DNA from 4 places in the Virgibacillus sediminis genome. Region 4 is predicted to be linked to each of the others. Evidence: riboswitches for the same ligand, from Rfam matches in the RefSeq annotation. Region 4 holds a riboswitch; each other region holds the start of a gene.
The links. A riboswitch is a leader RNA that binds a small molecule or an ion and turns the genes downstream of it on or off. The one in region 4 is predicted to bind S-adenosylmethionine.
Positions count from the first base shown of each region.

Region 1 (4,690 bases), on a different contig from region 4:
CTTAAATAGGTTGCAGCAAAGGATAGACCAAGTACATATGGCCCCAAGCTTCCTCCACCAGTAGCAAAATCACTTACACTTTTCGTTTTTCTGGCACTTACGATACCAAGGATCACCATAACTCCAAGAAATGCGGCAAACCCAATCCATGTGTACAGCGTAATTGTACTCATTTCCGACCTCCTTTACTTTTTATCATTCACTAGTGAAGGGGAGGCGTTCCCCCCCTTTTTATTGCGGCTGTTTGGCACCAAGCTTTCTCGCCGGGTGGTTGTCAGGCAAATGGGCACCTTTTCCAAACATATTTTCCCGCAGTGTCTTTCCTTCGTATTCCGTCCGGTAAATACCGCGCCTCTGCAATTCAGGTACCACTAAATCTACAAATTCTCTAAACGTCCCCGGTGAATAGGTTTGTGCGATATTGAACCCATCGACATCTCCTTCGACAGCCCATTGCTCGATTCGATCTGCAATCTGCTTTGGCGTTCCGATGAATTTAACGGTACCATTACCAAGTCCATGATTTTTGACGGCTTCCCTCAATGTCCATTTTTTATTAGGATCTTTCGTATACATATCCAAGTTGCCCTGTACTGCTTCTGTCTCTATATCCTCAATATACTGGTCCGGGTCATATTTAGAGAAATCAATTCCCGTGTGCCCGGAAAGAAGAGAAGCCGTTCCTTCATAGCTGACATGGTTGGTCAAATCCTCATATTTTGCATAAGCTTCTTCTTCCGTAGACCCAATGATTGGCAGGATCATCGGGAAAATCGCCACATCATCCGGATTTCTTCCCTGTTCCTGTGTTCTCTTTCGGATGTCTTTCACATAGGCTTTCAATGCATCCAATGAATGATTTTTGGTAAATACAGCCTCGGCATGTTTAGCCGCAAAGTTCCTTCCTTTCGGCGAAGCACCTGCCTGGAACAGAACCGGCGTACGCTGAGGGGAAGGCTCGACCAAATGTGGGCCGGGTACATTGAAAAATTCACCTTCGTGATTGATCAGCCGAACTTTATCCGGATGTGCAAATGTATCGTTCTCCCTATCATAAACAACCGAATCATCCTCCCAGCTGTGCTCCCAAAGTTTATAGACCACTTCGAGAAACTCATCTGCACGATCATAGCGGAGCTCCTTGGGGAGGCGGCCGGAAAGCCCTAGATTGACTGCTTCGCTTTCAAGATAGGATGTCACAACATTCCAGGCGACCCTCCCTTCCGTTAAATGATCAAGCGTCGATAATTGCCGTGCAAGTGCGTAAGGTTGTGCATATGTAGAGGAAATCGTTGGTGCAAAGCCCAGATTTTCAGTGACAGCGGCCATAGCTGAAATCGGCAGCAATGGATCATGGGCTGGAAGCTGGACAGCATGCTGAGCAGCCGCTTGATGGCTGTTCCCGTATGCACTGTATGTTCCCAGCACATCCGCAATAAACATGGCATCAAATTTTCCGCGCTCTAGAATTTTTGCTGTTTCTGTCCAATACGACAGCTGGTTGTGATTAATCCCCTGATCCTTCTCATGTTTCCATAACCCCGTTGAGTGAGGGGATGGTGAGTTTTGAATAAACCCATTCAAGTGAATTTGTTTTTTCATCCTCGCAGCTCCTTTTCCATAACATTTGAGTGATGTTTGCTGAAGATTCAAGCCTGATCGTAAGCATTTAATGCATTCACACTATGTGCAATCGCTGAACCGGCTTTTAGAGCTACTGCCACAAAAATTGCTTCAGATATTTCCTCCAAGGTCGCTCCAGTTTTTTTGGCGTTTTTCGTATGCAAGTCAATACAGTAAGCACACCCTGTTGTATGTGCGGATGCTACTGCTATTAACTCTTTTTCTTTTTCCGTCAACTTTCCTGCTTTAATTGCCTGTTGATCAAATGCTGCGAACGCCTGGAATGTATCACTATTGATAGCACCAAACTCCTTCAGTCGATTGAAATAGGATGCTTTATACAGCTCATCATCTCTTTCTCCATCAAATGCATTAAGACCGTTTACACCGTGGGCTGCAGCAGATCCCGCCTTCAATGCCGTTGCCACAAAAATTGCTTCCGCTACTTCCTCCTTATCAGCATCGTTTTTCTTCGCATTGCCTACATGCAATTCAATGCAATACGGGCATCCAGTAATATGCGCTACCGCAACAGCAATCAGCTCTTTCAATTTCACGGACAAATTGCCCTCGGCCAATGCCTTGTCATTAAAGGCAAAAAAGGATTCAAATGCTTCCGGTGCGTATTCCTTTAATTCAGTGATCCTGCTAAAATATGATTTTTTGTACAAGCTATCAGTCTTTGTCAATGTAATCTCTCCTCATAATTTAAAATTTTGATTGTAATGGATAAATAGATTAGACACTAAGGTACTTCATTATTTATTGATTTGCTTCACCCCCTTCCAATTAAATAGCATTTACCTCATCAATTTACTCGGTTTTTAGAGAATATGAATCCCTTTATCCTAAACCTGACAGTACGAATGAAATGAAAAAACCTCTCCGGATGAGGAAGAGGTTTTTACACACTGTCTCATCTTTCAAGCGAATGCTTGCTGGAATTAGCACCATTTTACTGTATTTCATAGTAACGGTTGCTGCGGGATCTCTGGACCAGTTCCTCCCCCGACTCTTGATAAGGAATTGCTTTATTTAATTTTTGATATTTTTAAGATTTCTTTACATCATATAGAATACTTAGAAAACTGTCAAGAAGGAATTCTACAATTTTTGCAAACTGCATAAAAATTACTACTCCTATTCACCCATGAATAACTAAGCAGCCTACAGTTTCTGGATATCTTGCCTTATGAGTGAGCTATCATCACCTCGGCCCTATATTTTATAAAGAGTTGATGAATAGCACTTCTAAAAATTAAGTTAGAGTTTTTAAGTGTGAAGAGAAATTGGCTGGAGAGGAAATGGGGACTATTCCTTGCAGGGGAAATTATAGATGATAGTGGTTGAATAAAAATAATCAGCCAAAATACACTCCTACATTTCCTTCTTTTTTTGCTGTTGCTAAACAGTCTAGCAAAAATTCAGCAATCTGTTTTATATCCCAAGTTAAGGGATCGTTTTCTGGCAGAGGATCACCATTTTCATATAATTTACGATAGGAATCCAATGCCCTTTCCATTTGGTCTAGGGAGAAAGTGGAACTTTGGCCCGACCCGCTGACCCCAGCATTGTAACGGTTCGCGTCAAGTAAATTGTACAGTATGGTAGCATTATAGTTACCCATGCTAAAACGGGCATAAGCAACTTCTTCTCCTGCTTTATTGAATCCTGAAATATCGTGTCCCAATAAAAGCACTCCTTTTCATTTATAATTTAATTTTTTGTTGAAACAATGTCGGAAAATAAGTGTGTGAAGAAGGATAGTGTGATGCACTTCATAGGCGGGTAATGGTAGGGTTGCATTATTTGAAAATAGGAGTAGTAACTAGAGGTGATACGAGGGTTACTATAATAGTTCCATGAATTGACAGAATTGTCAAGGTACTATATCCCCCATATTTCACCAATAGAGTATGCCGTTATTTTAACTTCCTGGCAAAAAAGCGCTTGCACTTAAAAACGTTTTCATATAATATAAGCTTATAAGTTAATTAGTTTGTTGAGCAGACAAAATAACTTATGAACTTATTCAATCATAATTGTTTTATGTGAAAACCAAACATATGGTAAAGAATCTATAACAAAGCCGTCTTATTAGGTTGTTGGGACTAACCAACCTTAATCTTTATGAAAGCGTTATAAGCGTATATATGAATAATGATTCTATTATTTTGTTATACGTTTAAAAAGGCGCTAAATGACAATGTTGATTTGGGAAATTTTCATAATTAATGGAGGTATTCATAATGGAAAGAGCGATAGAAGTAAATGGATCAATGGAAAACAATAACCAGCCAGTTCGTCCATTTGGTATGCGAGATAAAATTGGATATTTATTAGGGGATTTTGGAAACGATTTCTCTTTCATTCTAGTAAGTACATTCCTAATGGTGTTCTATACCGACATCTTTGGGATTAGTGCTGCAGCCGTTGGTACTTTATTTTTAGTTGCACGTATGTGGGATGCGGTAACCGATGTCTTATGGGGACGTTTTATCGACTCCAGAAAGACAACGTCAAAAGGAAAATTTCTACCTTGGATTTTTAGAATGTCATTCCCGCTTGTCATTGCAAGTGCTTTAATGTTTCTGCCAATTCCAGGTATGTCTGAAGGCTTTTATCTTGCATATGCCTATGTAACATATATTTTATGGGGGATGTTATATACATCTGTTAATATCCCATATGGTTCCATGGCTGCGGTAATCTCTAGTGATTCTACCGATCGTACATCCTTATCTGGATGGAGAACAATGGGAGCAACATTAGCGAGCTTAGTCATCAGTGCCGGTGCACCATTATTTGTTTTCGTAAATAACGAACTGTCTGCAAGCCGAATGTTCATGACAGCAATACTTTTTAGTATTCTTGCACTAGCTTGCTATATGGGTTGTGTAAAATTAAGTACCGAACGCATTCAAACACCAGATAAAAAGCCAGGTGAAAAACTTAACTTTGCAAAAACAGCTAAAGGTCTTGTGAAGAATACTCCGTTAATCACGATCTTGGCAGCATCCCTTCTATTTTTGATGACCATGATGCTTGTAATGTCCATAAACGTTTA
Region 1 is NZ_JBHRRZ010000013.1:56,989-61,678, reverse strand. It holds gene ACFODW_RS07270 (sodium:solute symporter family protein) at 1-173, opposite strand, end outside; gene ACFODW_RS07265 (LLM class flavin-dependent oxidoreductase) at 232-1,602, opposite strand; gene ACFODW_RS07260 (carboxymuconolactone decarboxylase family protein) at 1,650-2,318, opposite strand; SAM riboswitch class I at 2,537-2,648, opposite strand; gene ACFODW_RS07255 (hypothetical protein) at 2,984-3,322, opposite strand; gene ACFODW_RS07250 (MFS transporter) at 3,873-4,690, shown strand, end outside.
Region 1: linked by a shared signal. The riboswitch ahead of ACFODW_RS07260 (carboxymuconolactone decarboxylase family protein) and the one ahead of ACFODW_RS02210 (methionine ABC transporter ATP-binding protein) in region 4 are both predicted to bind S-adenosylmethionine.

Region 2 (4,690 bases), on a different contig from region 4:
CGGATCACACTCATATCGAAGCTTGCATTATGTGCGACCACCAGCTGCCCCGAAAGAAAGCTGTTCAGCTCCGGCCATAGCTGGGCGAATGTCGGCGCCTCCTCCACATCCTCTTCCGTAATTCCGTGAATCCTCGTGTTGAACTGGCTGAAAGGCATGAGAGGATTAATCAGGCTGTAATATTCTTTCTCAATCTCATGCTGATTGGCTACAACGATCCCTACTGCACATGGACTGAAGCGTTTTTCATTGGCGGTTTCAAAGTCAATGGATACGAATTTCATAACATATGGACCCTTTCTATGCTGGTATTCTTTTCCTATGATAACATTTATCCCAACAGCCCGGCATGCTTTCTGTCCCATCCATATCAAAAACTGCTGCCAGAAATTGCTTCTCCTTTGGATGTTATACTTTCAGCAAATAGGGAATGAAATAGAAGAAAGAACCTATCAACCAGTATTGGACATCATGAAAGGAGCAGATGGCCTATCCATTCTGTCACGCTATTCGTCATATTCATCATTTCAGCAATTCTTTCTGTCTTTGCCGCTGCTCAGCTGTCTAAATATGCCAACATCATCAGCAAGCAGGCAAAAATAGGTGGATTCCTGGCGGGAACGCTGCTCCTCTCTGTTGCCACTTCACTGCCTGAGCTTACAGCAACCATCTCTGCAAGTGTGATTGGCAATGCTGATATTGTCATCGGTAATGGAGTGGGGAGCATACTCTTCAATATATTTGTCCTGTTCCTGCTCGATGTGCATTTCCGCCGGAAGCGCCTCTTCCTTACAGCCTCCCATAATCATTTATATACCGGATACCTTGCCTTGCTGCTCTGCGTACTGACAGCTCTTGGGCTTGGGTTCAACTTCAACTTCTCCCTGTTCGGCTTGAGCTTCACCAGCTTGGCCCTTATCGTTGTCTACTTGCTTGGCATGAAGCTGCTTTCCGGAAGCCCGCAGGAAGAAGAGGTTCAGGAACCTGACAAAAATACCCGGCTGGGGCAGGCCGTCCGGCGTTTCCTCATTTTTGCGGCAACCATATTTATCACCGGCAGTACGTTGTCGCTTACCGGAGACGCAATTTCCCAGCAGACCGCCATCAGTGCGACGGCGGTCGGCAGTCTGATGATCGCCCTGGCAACTTCCTTGCCGGATGCAGCAAGTGTATATACCGCATTGAAATTATCCAATATGAACCTTGCGGTGGGGACTTTGCTTGGGAGCAATGCTTTCAACATTACCATCCTTGCTGCAGGGGATTTCTTTTATCCCAAGGGGAATATGTGGCAGGCAGCCAGTGATGATCTGCTGTACCTCTCCCTGCTCGGGTTCCTCCTTACTGCGATCGTCATGATTAACATCAAACGCGACAGGACAAGGAATATGCTGACGTACCTACTTCCTTCATCCTTGGCACTGATCAGCTATGCAGCAGGGGTCATTTACCTCCTGGCAGGTTAATGCAACACCCATAAAGAAGATGGAGGAAAAGGCAGAATTTTCCTACACCATGTATATCTTGACTTTTTCATGGACCGGGTGTATTGTACGTAGTAAATAAATCGAATACTGAATTTTCTTATCCAGAGAGGTGGAGGGACTGGCCCTTCGAAGCCTCGGCAGCAGACTGGCAATCCGTCAGTACTGTGCCAATTCCAGAAGCTTGCGTGCTGAAGATAAGAAGAGCCTCAATAAAACCGAGCCCTCTTCTTATGGATAAGAAGGGGGCTTTGACGTATTCTCACCCCAACAGCGCACAAAGAAGATCTTGCCTCCGGTCCCAGCGAAAAACCGGACAGTGTCTACAGTTCTATGCGCCTGACTAGAAAGAAATCAAGGAGATGAAGAAATGACCCATAAGAGCATCGAAACGAAACTCGCACAACTTGGAAATAAGAGTGATAAAAAAACTGGCGCCATCAATCCACCGATCTATTTGTCGACTGCCTACCAGCATGTAGGACTGGGACAATCAACCGGCTATGACTACACCCGCACTAAAAACCCTACACGCACCCTTTTAGAAGATGGAATCGCCGACCTGGAATCAGGTGACAAGGGATTTGCATGCAGTTCCGGCATGTCTGCGATCCAGCTGGTTCTTTCCCTCTTCCGTTCCGGCGACGAAATCATCGCACCTGACGACTTATACGGCGGCACCTATCGTATCTTGGAGCAGTATGAGAAGGCATATGACATCATTACCCGCTATATGCCATTTACGAGCATTGAAGAAGAAACAGAAGAACTGGTCACGGATAAAACGAAAGCAATTTTCCTGGAAACTCCGACCAACCCATTGATGCAGGAAATCAATATTACAGAAGTCGCCGAACTGGCCAAACGCCATGATTTGCTGCTGATCGTGGACAATACTTTCCTAACCCCTTATCTGCAGCGTCCGATTGAATTGGGGGCAGATATTGTCATTCATAGTGCCACCAAATATATCGGCGGCCATAATGATGTTCTTGCAGGCTTGGTTGCGGCCAAGGGAGAGGAGCTATGTGAAAGACTGGCTGTTTTGCATAATACCTCTGGTGCTGTATTGTCCGCCTTCGATTCGTGGCTCGTTATGCGCGGCCTGAAGACACTCTCACTGAGGATGGACCGCCATCAGGAGAATACCAGAAAGATTGCAGAATTCTTGGAGGGCCACACCGCGGTAGAAAACGTATTGTATCCGGGCAAAGGCGGAATGCTGTCCTTCCGGCTGAAAAACAGTGACTGGGTCGATCCACTGCTACAAAATCTCGAACTGATTACGTTTGCGGAAAGTCTGGGCGGTGTAGAGAGTTTTATCACCTATCCAGCTACCCAGACACATGCAGAGATACCTAAAGAAGAAAGAGAAAGCCGCGGCATCACCGATACACTGCTCCGCTTTTCCATCGGGATCGAACGCGCCGAAGACTTGATAGAGGATCTCGACCAGGCACTTAATAGACTGTAAAAAAAATGCGATCACCCCTTACGCTTGGGATGATCGCATTTTTTCTCTGTCATAATTCAAATACTTTCTCCTCGATGGTAAATCTCCGGACAGCTTCCTCATCCAGTTCATAGCCGATTCCCGGCCGGTCGAGGACGGAAATTTCGCCATCTGTCACTACCACTTCCGGCTTGATGATGTCCTTTTCCCAATAGCGGGAGGATCCAGAAGTGTCACCAGGAAGCAGAAATTGAGGCAAGGTGGTCAACGCTATATTGTGTGCCCTGCCGACACCTGCTTCCAGCATGCCACCGCACCAGACCCGGATACCCTGCCGCTGGCAAAAATCATGGATTTTCCGGGCTTCCGTCAGCCCTCCGACACGGCTGATCTTGATATTGATCACCTGGCAGCTGCCCGATTCGCGGGCCTTTTTAACATCCTCCAGCGAGGTGATGCTTTCATCCAGACAAACAGGTGTCTGGATAACTCTTTGCAGTTTTGCATGGTCGATAATGTCATCCGCTCCAAGCGGCTGTTCTATCATGAGAAGATCCAGATCATCCAGCTGTTTCAGGTGGTCGATATCCTCCAATGTATAGGCAGAATTGGCATCTGCCATGATCGGTGCCTCGGGAAATCGGCGCCGTACTTCCCTTAGGACATCTATATCCCACCCCGGCTTTATCTTCAGCTTGATCCGCTTATACCCCTCCTCCAAATACTGTTCCATCACCTCGAGGGTATCCTTGACGGTCGGCTGGATGCCGAGACTGACCCCTACATCAATTTTTTGCTTTTTGCCCCCGAGCGCCTCGGCAAGAGGTATGCCTTTTCGCTTGGCATAGAGATCCCAAACCGCCCCTTCCACACTTGCCTTGGCCATGTTGTTCCTTCTGATTGGCCGGAACAGCTCGGAGACCTCATCCGGATGGCTGACTTTATTCTCTCCCAAGATCGGAATCAGGAAATCTTCCAGCATATGGCGGGTCGTTTCTACCGTTTCCTCTGTATACCAAGGTTCGGTGAAGGCAGCCGATTCGCCATACCCCGTATTCCCCTCCCCATCACTTGCCGCCAGCAGAAAGAATTCTTTATGCCTCATGGTTCCGAAACTGGTGGCAAATGGGGTCTTCAGCCGCATTTTCAGCCGCTTCATCGTAATTTTCTGTATCGGGACTTCCATATCGACGACCTCCCATTCTTTTCCATTGAAAGACAGCAGCCCTTATGTGGACTGCTGTCTATTTTTCTATATTTAAAATACTATAAGATGGGCAATCAAGACAATGATCGGCAGCGTGATGATGGTCCGTTCCACAAAGATGATGAACAGTTCAAGGAAGTTGATCGGGATATTCGAACGCATAATGAGTACACCGATTTCCGACATATAAATGATTTGAGTCAATGAGAGAGCACCGACAACGAATCTGGTCAATTCACTCTCAATACCGCTTCCCAGCACTGCCGGAAGGAACATATCCGCAAAACCGACAAGCATGGTAGGCGCAGCCGCGGCAGCTTCCGGAATTCTCATCCATTCGAGAATTGGCACCAGCGGATAGGAAAGAATCTCAAAGATTGGTGTATATTCTGCGATAATCAAGGCTGCAGCCCCAAGGCTCATTACAAGCGGAATCAATCCCATCCATATATCGAGCACGGTCTTTGAACCGCTTTTCACGAGTTCCATCGGGCTCTTCGCCTCTCCTGCCTTACGCATGGCTTCCTTCCAGCCCCACTCTATGGA
Region 2 is NZ_JBHRRZ010000002.1:144,777-149,466, reverse strand. It holds gene ACFODW_RS01750 (3'-5' exonuclease) at 1-284, opposite strand, end outside; gene ACFODW_RS01745 (sodium:calcium antiporter) at 462-1,466, shown strand; SAM riboswitch class I at 1,582-1,688, shown strand; gene ACFODW_RS01740 (methionine biosynthesis PLP-dependent protein) at 1,855-2,958, shown strand; gene menC (o-succinylbenzoate synthase) at 3,008-4,123, opposite strand; gene ACFODW_RS01730 (YjiH family protein) at 4,196-4,690, opposite strand, start outside.
Region 2: linked by a shared signal. The riboswitch ahead of ACFODW_RS01740 (methionine biosynthesis PLP-dependent protein) and the one ahead of ACFODW_RS02210 (methionine ABC transporter ATP-binding protein) in region 4 are both predicted to bind S-adenosylmethionine.

Region 3 (4,690 bases), on a different contig from region 4:
CTCGAGTACTTCCTGACTAGCTGTCTTATCTTCCTCTTTCTCGGATATACTCTCTATATTTAAATCTCTGTTGTCTTTTTTCATAGAAACTTCCCTCCCAAATACTCCCATACATGAAGATAGTGTACAGATATTCGCAAATTCTCATGGTGATCAACCAACTCATATAAAGGAATAACAGCCTCTTTTGTTTCCAAACGAGTTTCTGCATCCTTGGAAACAGCCAAGTTCACTTCATCCATTTTCCTTTCCACCTTCATATGGACAAATCCATCCTGATTGCGGATCACCTCTCCGTCTGAAGGAGTCCCGGCACCAAATGTCTTGAACAGCGTATCTGTCAGCATAAGCTTGCTGCCATGCCGTTCATATGTTTCAAACCATTCTTCTTTCTCCACAGAATGAATCCATTTCAGCTGAAAAGCCGGTTCTTTCAAATAGTAGACCGTGTTATCCGCTTCCAGCCCAATCACAGGTAGTTTGAAAAACAGGAAAAAAAAGGGCACAATCAACCATGCGCCCCATTTCATCCACTTACTGTTCATTATAATAGCGTTCGGCTCCTGGATGGAGTGGTGCTACAAGTCCTTCTTGGGCTTCTTCCAAGGAAATGTCAGAAGCTGCCTGGTGGGAGTTTTCCAAAGAATCCAGGTTTTCAAAGAATGCCTTTGTCAACTTGTAGACATCCTCTTCACTCATATCTTCGCGTACAATCAAAGCATTCATGATGGCAGCTGTTGGAACTGCTTCCTCATTGCCATACGTATCTGCCGGTATTTCCATTGGTACAAAATAGGACTGATCCTGGGCGATTTCCTCTACATCTTCCTGTTTGATGGTTACCAGCCGGATGTCCAGTGATTCGGAAAGCTCTAACAGGGAAGCATTAGGAAGCCCACTGGTCAGGAAAGCGGCATCCAATTGACCTGCCCTCAGTCCATCGGCTGCTTCAGCATACCCTAAATAATCAACTTCCAAGTCGTCATAGGTTATCCCATGTCCTTTCAGAAGATTACGGGCGTTCACCTCTACACCGGAGTTTTGGTCGCCAACCGCTACCCGTTTTCCTTCCAGGTCTGAAAGGGTTTCTATTCCAGAATCGGCTGTAGTCACTACTTGTACATAGTTAGGGTATAATGCTGCTATCTGATTGACTTTCTCAATCGGTGCGTCAAAGTTCCCCGTCCCCTCGACTGCCTGACTCACAACATCACTCATGGTGAAAGCCATTTCAATTTTATCTTCTTTCATCAAGTTGACGTTTTCCACGGAAGCTCCTGTGGTCTGTGTTCTTGAATTAATTCCGAATTCATTACTATATGTTTCCGCCAAGGTTGTGCCAATAATGTTGTATGGACCGGAAGAACCACCAGTCGCGATGGTGACGATATTTGTATCGAGTCCTTCTCCATTGCCTCCTGCTTCACCGCCTGATTCTTCATTCCCACCGCCACAGGCAGCAAGCAGCATCAAAACCAATACCCCTAATGCCAAACCTATTTTATTTCGTAACAATTCTATTACCCCCTTTATAAGATTCCAAAAATAGTATACAGCAAACGGTTTCAATTGGGAAGTAACTTACCATTATTTTGAATTTGTTAAATATTACCCGATATATATACAAAAAAACAGGCTGCACCGGAATAGTAATTTCCAGTGCAGCCTGCTTTTCTTAATATCTATTATTTCCATACATCCTTGGCAATGTCGAGGACATGGCGGATTTTTTCCCATTGCTGTTCCTCAGTAATATCATTACCTTCTTCAGTAGAAGCAAATCCACATTGCGGGCTGAGGGCCAACTGGTCGGCCGGCAAATACTCAGCAGCTTTGGAAATGCGTTGTTTCACTTCTTCCTTGTCTTCCAGCTCGCCGAACTTAGTAGTAATGAGTCCGAGGACCACATGCAAGTCATCTCTATTCACATGCTTGAGGGGCTCGAATCCACCAGAACGTTCATCATCAAATTCAAGGAACAGCCCATCAACTTGAAGTTTACTGAAAATAATTTCAGAAACCGCATCATAAGACCCCTCACTGAAATAGTGGGAACGGTAGTTGCCTCGGCAGATGTGCATGGTTATCAGCATGTCATCCGGACGGCCTTCCAATGATTCATTAATCGCACGGGTAAACAGTTCCTGCAGCTTCTCCGGGTCATACCCCTTGTCGCGGAGGGATTGGAGACCCTTCTCAGATAAGAAAGTTGCCCAGGAAGTGTCATCCAGCTGCAAATAGCGGCAGCCGGCATCATAGAATGCGCGGATGGCCTTCTTGTAAGCTTTGGTCAAATCCGGCAGAATGTCCTCCACGCCATATGTATCCTCGTCAATTTCTCCTCGCAGGAGAAGCATGTTCGGACTTGGTATGGTCATTTTAGGTACATGGTTTTCTCCTACTTGCTCATGCAAAAACTTGTAATGTTCCAGGAAGGGATGCCTTTCATCAAAATCCACCTTATCCTCTACCTTGATAATATAGGACTTTGTTTCAATCCCTTTAAAGCTCAGCCCAGATCCTGGGTCGTATCCCCTTACCCCTACAAGGTTTTCAAGGAAATCAAAATGCCACCAGGAACGGCGAAATTCGCCATCCGTGATGGATTGCAGCCCTGCTTCCTTCTGCTTCTCCACCAACTTGATGATCTCTTCATCTTCGACCTTCCGCAGCTGTTCTGCTGTAATTTCTCCATTTGCATGTTGCAATCTTGCCTGCTTCAAGCGCTCCGGCCGCAGCAGACTTCCTACATGATCCCCTTTAAAAGGAGCCTTCTTCTCTAACTTTACTGCCATGATTCGTCCCTCTCCTTCTATGGTGTAATAATGAAAAAGGGCCTCTCGCATAAGAAGAGACCCTGCATAAAGCAATTCATCCCTCTTATCATTCAAGCCGCCAGACGACTTGCTGGAAGTAGCACCTTGTCGGGAAAAACAGGTTGCTGAGGCTTCATTGGTCCAGTCCCTCGGCCTCTCCGGATAAGAACAATTCATTTAATTGTCTGTATTTTCATATCTAGTATGATAGCATTTTTTCCTCTAAAAGCAAAGGGGTTGATTAATCCCATTGATATGGTGTCTGCTGATAGACATAATAATTGAGCCAATTAGAGAACAGCAGATGTGTATGGGACCTCCATGTATTCAAAGGATGCTGGTTTACATCGTTATTCGGAAAATAATTCTCAGGTATGCTGATATCAAGCCCTTTGCTCAAGTCGCGGGCATATTCTTCTGCAAGCGTATCTGCATCATATTCCAAATGGCCCGTAACCATGATATGCTTCTCATCCTTGGATAAAATTATGAAAGCGCCCGCCTCTTCGGAAGAAGACAGCAGCAGAAGGCGCGGGTCTTTCTCTATATCTTCCATGGAAACGGCAGTATAGCGGGAATGAGGGGCATTGAAGATATCCTCAAACCCACGGACCAGATTGATGGTCTGGTCGGAAACCCGGTGCTGATAGATGCCGGAGAGCTTCTTCGGCAGCGGATACTTGTTGATTCCATAATGATAATACAAGGAAGCCTGTGCCCCCCAACAAATATTCAGTACGGAAGTGACATTGCTCTTGCTCCACTCCATGATCTCTGTCAATTCGTCCCAATAGTCCACTTCTTCAAACTCAAGGTGTTCAATGGGTGCTCCGGTTATGATCATTCCATCAAAGCGGCGGTCCTTTACCTCTCCGAATGTTTCATAGAACGTGTCTAAATGAGATTTGCTAGTATTCTTCGCTTCATGTGTCTTCATCCTCAGAAAGGAAATGTTCACCTGCAACGGCGTATTGCCAAGCAGACGAAGGAGCTGCAGTTCAGTTCTTTCCTTTTCTGGCATGAGGTTGACGATAAGGATATTCAACGGACGGATATCCTGTGATCTGGCACGATCCTCATCCATTACAAATATCTTTTCATGCCTCAGCTCTTCAGTTGCTGGCAGTTCCTTTGGTATATTTATTGGCAACAGCATCTCCCCCTGTGTATGCTCAGATAATGCTTACTATTATAAAGATAATGCAAAATTCCCGCAACAGCTTCGGCTGGAATAAAATAGGGAAACTTAATTTTCCACCTAAATTTATGCTGTAAGCCATTTTGCTGCAGACAGTAAATCGGGAAATACATAATCAGCATCAACACCGTCCAAAATGCCGTCTCCTATCAGAATAGTCCTTACTCCCGCCTTCTTCCCGGCCTGGATATCTGGTTCCCGGTCACCGGCCATAAAACTTTCCTTTATATCAACCTGATGCTTTTCAGCCAAATCTAAAATCATCTGGGGTTTCGGCTTCCGGCATGCACAGTTTGCATGCGGTTTATGAGGGCAGTAAGCAATATCATCAATCACTGCTCCGTACTCGTGCAGATCCTGCTGCATCTTGTTATGTATTTCTATCAATGCTTCTTTCGCCATAAAGCCAAGTCCCACTCCTCCCTGGTTTGTCACCACAAACACCTTGAACCCCGCTTTATTCAGCAGATGAATTGCCTCTCCAACCCCAGGCAGCAAATAAAAATCTTCCGGACTATTAACGAATTGGACACGGTCCGTAAGCACTTCATTCAAGACCCCGTCCCGATCAAGAAATATTCCTTTGGACAATGCAGACTCTCCTTTCGTCCAGTAAAAGAGGCTGAGACAAACGTTTTTTATCCCAACCTCTCATCCGTATTATAATTCCAGTTCT
Region 3 is NZ_JBHRRZ010000017.1:230,984-235,673, forward strand. It holds gene ACFODW_RS12085 (TRAP transporter permease) at 1-84, opposite strand, end outside; gene ACFODW_RS12090 (DUF1850 domain-containing protein) at 81-545, opposite strand; gene ACFODW_RS12095 (TAXI family TRAP transporter solute-binding subunit) at 535-1,470, opposite strand; gene ACFODW_RS12100 (5-methyltetrahydropteroyltriglutamate--homocysteine S-methyltransferase) at 1,686-2,795, opposite strand; SAM riboswitch class I at 2,878-2,985, opposite strand; gene metA (homoserine O-acetyltransferase MetA) at 3,058-3,966, opposite strand; gene ACFODW_RS12110 (D-glycero-alpha-D-manno-heptose-1,7-bisphosphate 7-phosphatase) at 4,081-4,605, opposite strand; gene ACFODW_RS12115 (pyridoxamine 5'-phosphate oxidase family protein) at 4,675-4,690, opposite strand, start outside.
Region 3: linked by a shared signal. The riboswitch ahead of ACFODW_RS12100 (5-methyltetrahydropteroyltriglutamate--homocysteine S-methyltransferase) and the one ahead of ACFODW_RS02210 (methionine ABC transporter ATP-binding protein) in region 4 are both predicted to bind S-adenosylmethionine.

Region 4 (4,690 bases):
AATAAGACTGGTGAAGAGAAAAATAAACAAAAGCTGCTATATACTCAAGTATATGTCCAGGAAGCTTTCAATCGAATAGAAGCGGATGCCAAAGAAACATTGATTGCAGTCGAACAGGGGGATGCGCTCAGAATAATGCTTTCTTCCCTTAGGAAGCTTACTAGGCATACACCTGTCAATGTCATTGCCAAAAAACGGGAGATAGCTGCTGAGATAATAAATGGGGAAAAATATAGCGTGTAGCGTATAAGTGGAACCTCTCTGGCATACAGGGAGGTTCTTTCATGCAGGTGGAATGATCGGCCAAAAACATGATAATATATCAGTGAAAGAAAGGGGAGGGAAAATAATGACGTTGACTTTTTACTGGTACCCGAAATGCGGTACATGCCAAAAAGCGAAAAAGTGGATGGAAGAAAATGAGGTTGCCTATGAACCAGTACATATCGTCGAAGAGCCGCCTTCCAAACAGATGATTCTTGAACTGATTGATAAGAGCGGTCTTCCTGCGAAAAAATTTTTTAATACAAGCGGAAAGAAGTATCGAGAGCTCAACATAAAGGACAAAATAAAGGATGCCGGAACGGAGGAGATGGCTGAAATTCTAGCTTCCGACGGCATGCTGATCAAACGCCCGATCGTAACCGATGGCGAGCAGGTTACAGTGGGCTTTAAAGAAGATACATTTAGGGATGTCTGGCTGGAGCGGTAAACAATGGTAGCGAAAAAAAGAGTTAACTAGTATAGTGGTATTGGAATGAAAATTTGGAGGGATGAGAATGAGCTTACCACAGGACTTGCTGTATTCTAAAGAACATGAATGGGTAAAAAAAGAAGGAGATAATGTCCGGGTTGGTATCACCGACTTCGCTCAGGACGAGTTGGGGGATATTGTATTTGTCGAGTTGCCGGCACCGGGAGATGTGCTGAAAGTGGATGAACCATTTGGCAGTGTCGAGTCCGTCAAAACGGTATCCGAGCTATATGCTCCTATAAGCGGCAAAGTCGTTGAAGTCAATGAGGAACTTGAGGACAGTCCCGAATTTGTAAATGAATCTCCTTATGAAAAAGCATGGATGGTTGTGATTGAACCTTCCAGTACTACAGAACTTGATGATTTGTTATCGCCAGAACAGTACGCAGAAATTACCGAAGAGGACTGAATATCTGAAATTTGGGCTGACTAACACGCTGAACAGTGTATAGTCAGCCATGTTTTTATCATATATTAAAGTAAATAAGCTTCTTGCTTGATTTCATAAGGAGTGCTATGGGATGATTACGCATGAGACCGACAAGGTGATTATTGTTGAGGGTTTAACCGATAAACGGCAGATCCAAAAATTGATTACGGATGACGTGACCATTGTTTGTACGCATGGGACATTAGGTGTGGAGCGCTTTGATGAATTATTGGAAACATATGATTTGGACCACAAGGAGGTCATCATTTTAGTGGATGAAGATCCTTCCGGCGTGAAGCTGAGAAAGCAGTTGTCCAGGGAACTGCCACATGCAGAGCACATCTTTGTAAGCAGTGAGTACCGGGAAGTGGCCACCACACCAGAAAATATCCTTGCCTCTGCATTAGTAAGTAAACATATAGCGGTTAACCCGATTTTTTTAGTATAGGGTGAGGAGTTTGAAGCAATTTACCAAAGAAATATCAGAACAGGAAAATTTCCTTGTGTATATCTATACCCCTTTTTGTGGGACATGCCAGCTTGCACGTAGTATGCTGGAAAAGATTGAACAGGTGCATAAACAAGATATATTTTTCGAAATGAATGCTTCCCTGCATCCCGAATTCATGCAGGAAAAACAGATTGAAAGTGTGCCATGCCTGCTGGTCAAAGAAAAAGGTGAATATGTGGAAAAGGTATATACATTCCATTCCATTCCCAATATATACAGTTATTTAATGAAATATAAACCGCAACTCTTTCAAGAGCAATAAAGCGGTTGACACGGCATTGCATGCATGGTACTATTTTGGGTATTGGATTGCAATCAAATAAAATTTCAACTCTTATCTTGAGCGGTGGAGGGACTGGCCCAGTGAACCCGCGGCAACCTTCAAATATATTGATATTTGAAAGGTGCCAACTCCTGCAAAGTAAAACTTTGACAGATAAGAGAACTAGAAGGCATAAACTGGCGTCTTTCTGTTCTCTTACAGAAAGGCTTTTTTATGTTTTTTTATAAAAGTATGGATTGTACATACTACCAATAGTTCCAGAATGAAAGGGGGATTACCATGATTTCCATTGAGAATCTAAGTAAATATTTCAAAACGGATAAACAGGATATCACCGCAGTTGATGATTTGTCACTAACTATAAATGAAGGTGATATATTTGGTGTGATAGGCTACAGTGGTGCCGGTAAAAGCACCTTTGTCAGACTCTTGAACCGGCTGGAGGAACCTTCGGAGGGGAAGATCGTTATTGACGACAGAGAAATTACAACATTAAACAGTAAACAGTTGCGAGTTGCACGGCAAGATATCGGGATGATCTTCCAGCATTTCAACTTGCTTTGGTCACGGACGGTCAAAGACAATATCGCTTTTCCGCTGGAGATTGCGGGAGTTCCTAAAAAGGATCGTGAGACACGGGTAGAAGAGCTTATCGGTCTGGTCGGCCTGACGGGGAGAGAGAACGCATATCCTTCTCAATTAAGCGGTGGACAGAAACAACGGGTAGGAATCGCACGTGCGCTGGCCAACCAGCCGAAAGTTCTGCTTTGTGACGAAGCTACATCTGCTCTTGATCCAGAAACGACGAATGCTATCCTTGATCTACTGGTGGATATCAATAAGAAATTCGGGTTAACTATCATTCTTATTACCCATGAAATGCATGTAATCCGTAAAATTTGCAAACAGGTGGCTGTCATGGAAAAAGGGAAGGTTGTAGAACAAGGAGATGTACTCGAACTGTTTTCCAGGCCCGAAAAGCCAGTGACCAAAAAGTTTGTAGAGCAAGTAATGGGAAATCAACAGGAGGAAGACAGTATGGCACAGCTTCTGCAGAGATCTGAAGAAGGAAATATCATCCGCCTCCATTTTGTCGGAGAGACAACCAATCAGGCATTGATCAGCCAACTCGCAAAAAGGTTTGACGTCGACATTAATATTCTGCAAGGGAAAATTACCCAGACCCAGGGTGGGGCATACGGTACACTTTATGTACAAATCAACGGGGAAGAAGAGGAAATTCAAAAAGCTGTTTCCTTTGTTCTAGAGCAGACCTCGGTGGAAGTGGAGGTTATACGTGATGATGGCTGAACTTTTTCCTAATATCCAAATGGAGGATTTCTGGGTTGCCACCTATGAAACATTTTATATGACCATACTTGCACTTGCAGGGACTTGTATATTCGGCATCCTTCTCGGACTTATGTTGTATCTGACAATGAAGGACGGCATATGGCAGAATAAATATGCCAACTTTGCCGTTGCCTCCTTTGTCAATATTTTCCGTGCTATTCCCTTTATCATTCTTATTTTGCTGTTGTTCCCTTTTACCGATTTTCTGGTCGGCACCATACGGGGGCCGAATGCAGCACTGCCGGCATTGATCCTTGGATCTGCTCCATTTTATGGCCGGTTGGTAGAGATAGCCTTAAGGGAAGTGGATAAAGGGGTTGTGGAAGCGGCGAAATCCATGGGGGCAAAAACCAGTACCATCATTTTCAAGGTGTTGCTTCCTGAATCAATGCCTGCTCTTGTTTCCGGACTCACAGTGACTGCCATTGCCTTAATTGGCTATACAGCAATGGCAGGAGTTATAGGAGCTGGTGGTCTCGGTAACTATGCCTATTATTTTGGTTTCCAACGTAGGGATTTCGATGTCGTATTCCTTTGTACGGTAGTCATTGTATTGATTGTGTTCTTATTCCAATTCATCGGCGACTTCATTACCAGAAAACTGGATAAGCGGTAACCCTTGGTGTAAACTGAATATATGCAATTTAAATTTTCAAACTTAAAGGAGAGACAAAAATGAAGAAGTCTTTATTGTTCATATCAATTCTATCCATCCTGTTCTTAGCTGCCTGTGGCGGAGGAGAAACAGATGAGAACAATACATCTGACGGAGGAGAAGGTCAAACAGTTGAAATTACTGTAGGTGCCTCAAGCACCCCGCACGCTGAGATTTTAGAGCAGGCAAAGCCTTTGCTTGAAGAAGAAGGAATCATTCTTAACGTGGATGAATACCAGGACTATGTACTCCCGAATGATGATTTGGCGAGTGGAGAGCTGGATGCAAACTATTTTCAGCATATTCCTTTCTTGCAGCAAACTATTTCAGATACTGGATATGAATTAGAATCCATCGGAGGTATCCATATCGAGCCTATGGGTGTATATTCCAAAGGGATTGAAAGTATTGAAGATATCGAAGACGGAACAGAAGTTATTATGAGCAACTCCGTACCAGATCATGGACGTATTCTATCCCTGTTTGAGTCAGCAGGACTTATAACACTGAAGGAAGGGGTAGAGAAATCCGAGGCTACAATGGAAGATATTGAGGAGAACCCTATGAATCTCGAGTTTTCCCCGGACTATGCTGCCGAGTTTCTTCCCGAGCTGTATCATAACGAGGAGAATGCGTTGGTAGTCATTAATACTAACTATGCAATTGGCGCGGATTTGAATCCATTGGAAGATGCCCTGTTCATT
Region 4 is NZ_JBHRRZ010000003.1:60,001-64,690, reverse strand. It holds gene ACFODW_RS02235 (acyl-CoA dehydrogenase family protein) at 1-243, shown strand, start outside; gene ACFODW_RS02230 (arsenate reductase family protein) at 350-712, shown strand; gene gcvH (glycine cleavage system protein GcvH) at 780-1,163, shown strand; gene ACFODW_RS02220 (toprim domain-containing protein) at 1,276-1,632, shown strand; gene ACFODW_RS02215 (thioredoxin family protein) at 1,643-1,957, shown strand; SAM riboswitch class I at 2,027-2,138, shown strand; gene ACFODW_RS02210 (methionine ABC transporter ATP-binding protein) at 2,258-3,289, shown strand; gene ACFODW_RS02205 (methionine ABC transporter permease) at 3,279-3,947, shown strand; gene ACFODW_RS02200 (MetQ/NlpA family ABC transporter substrate-binding protein) at 4,007-4,690, shown strand, end outside.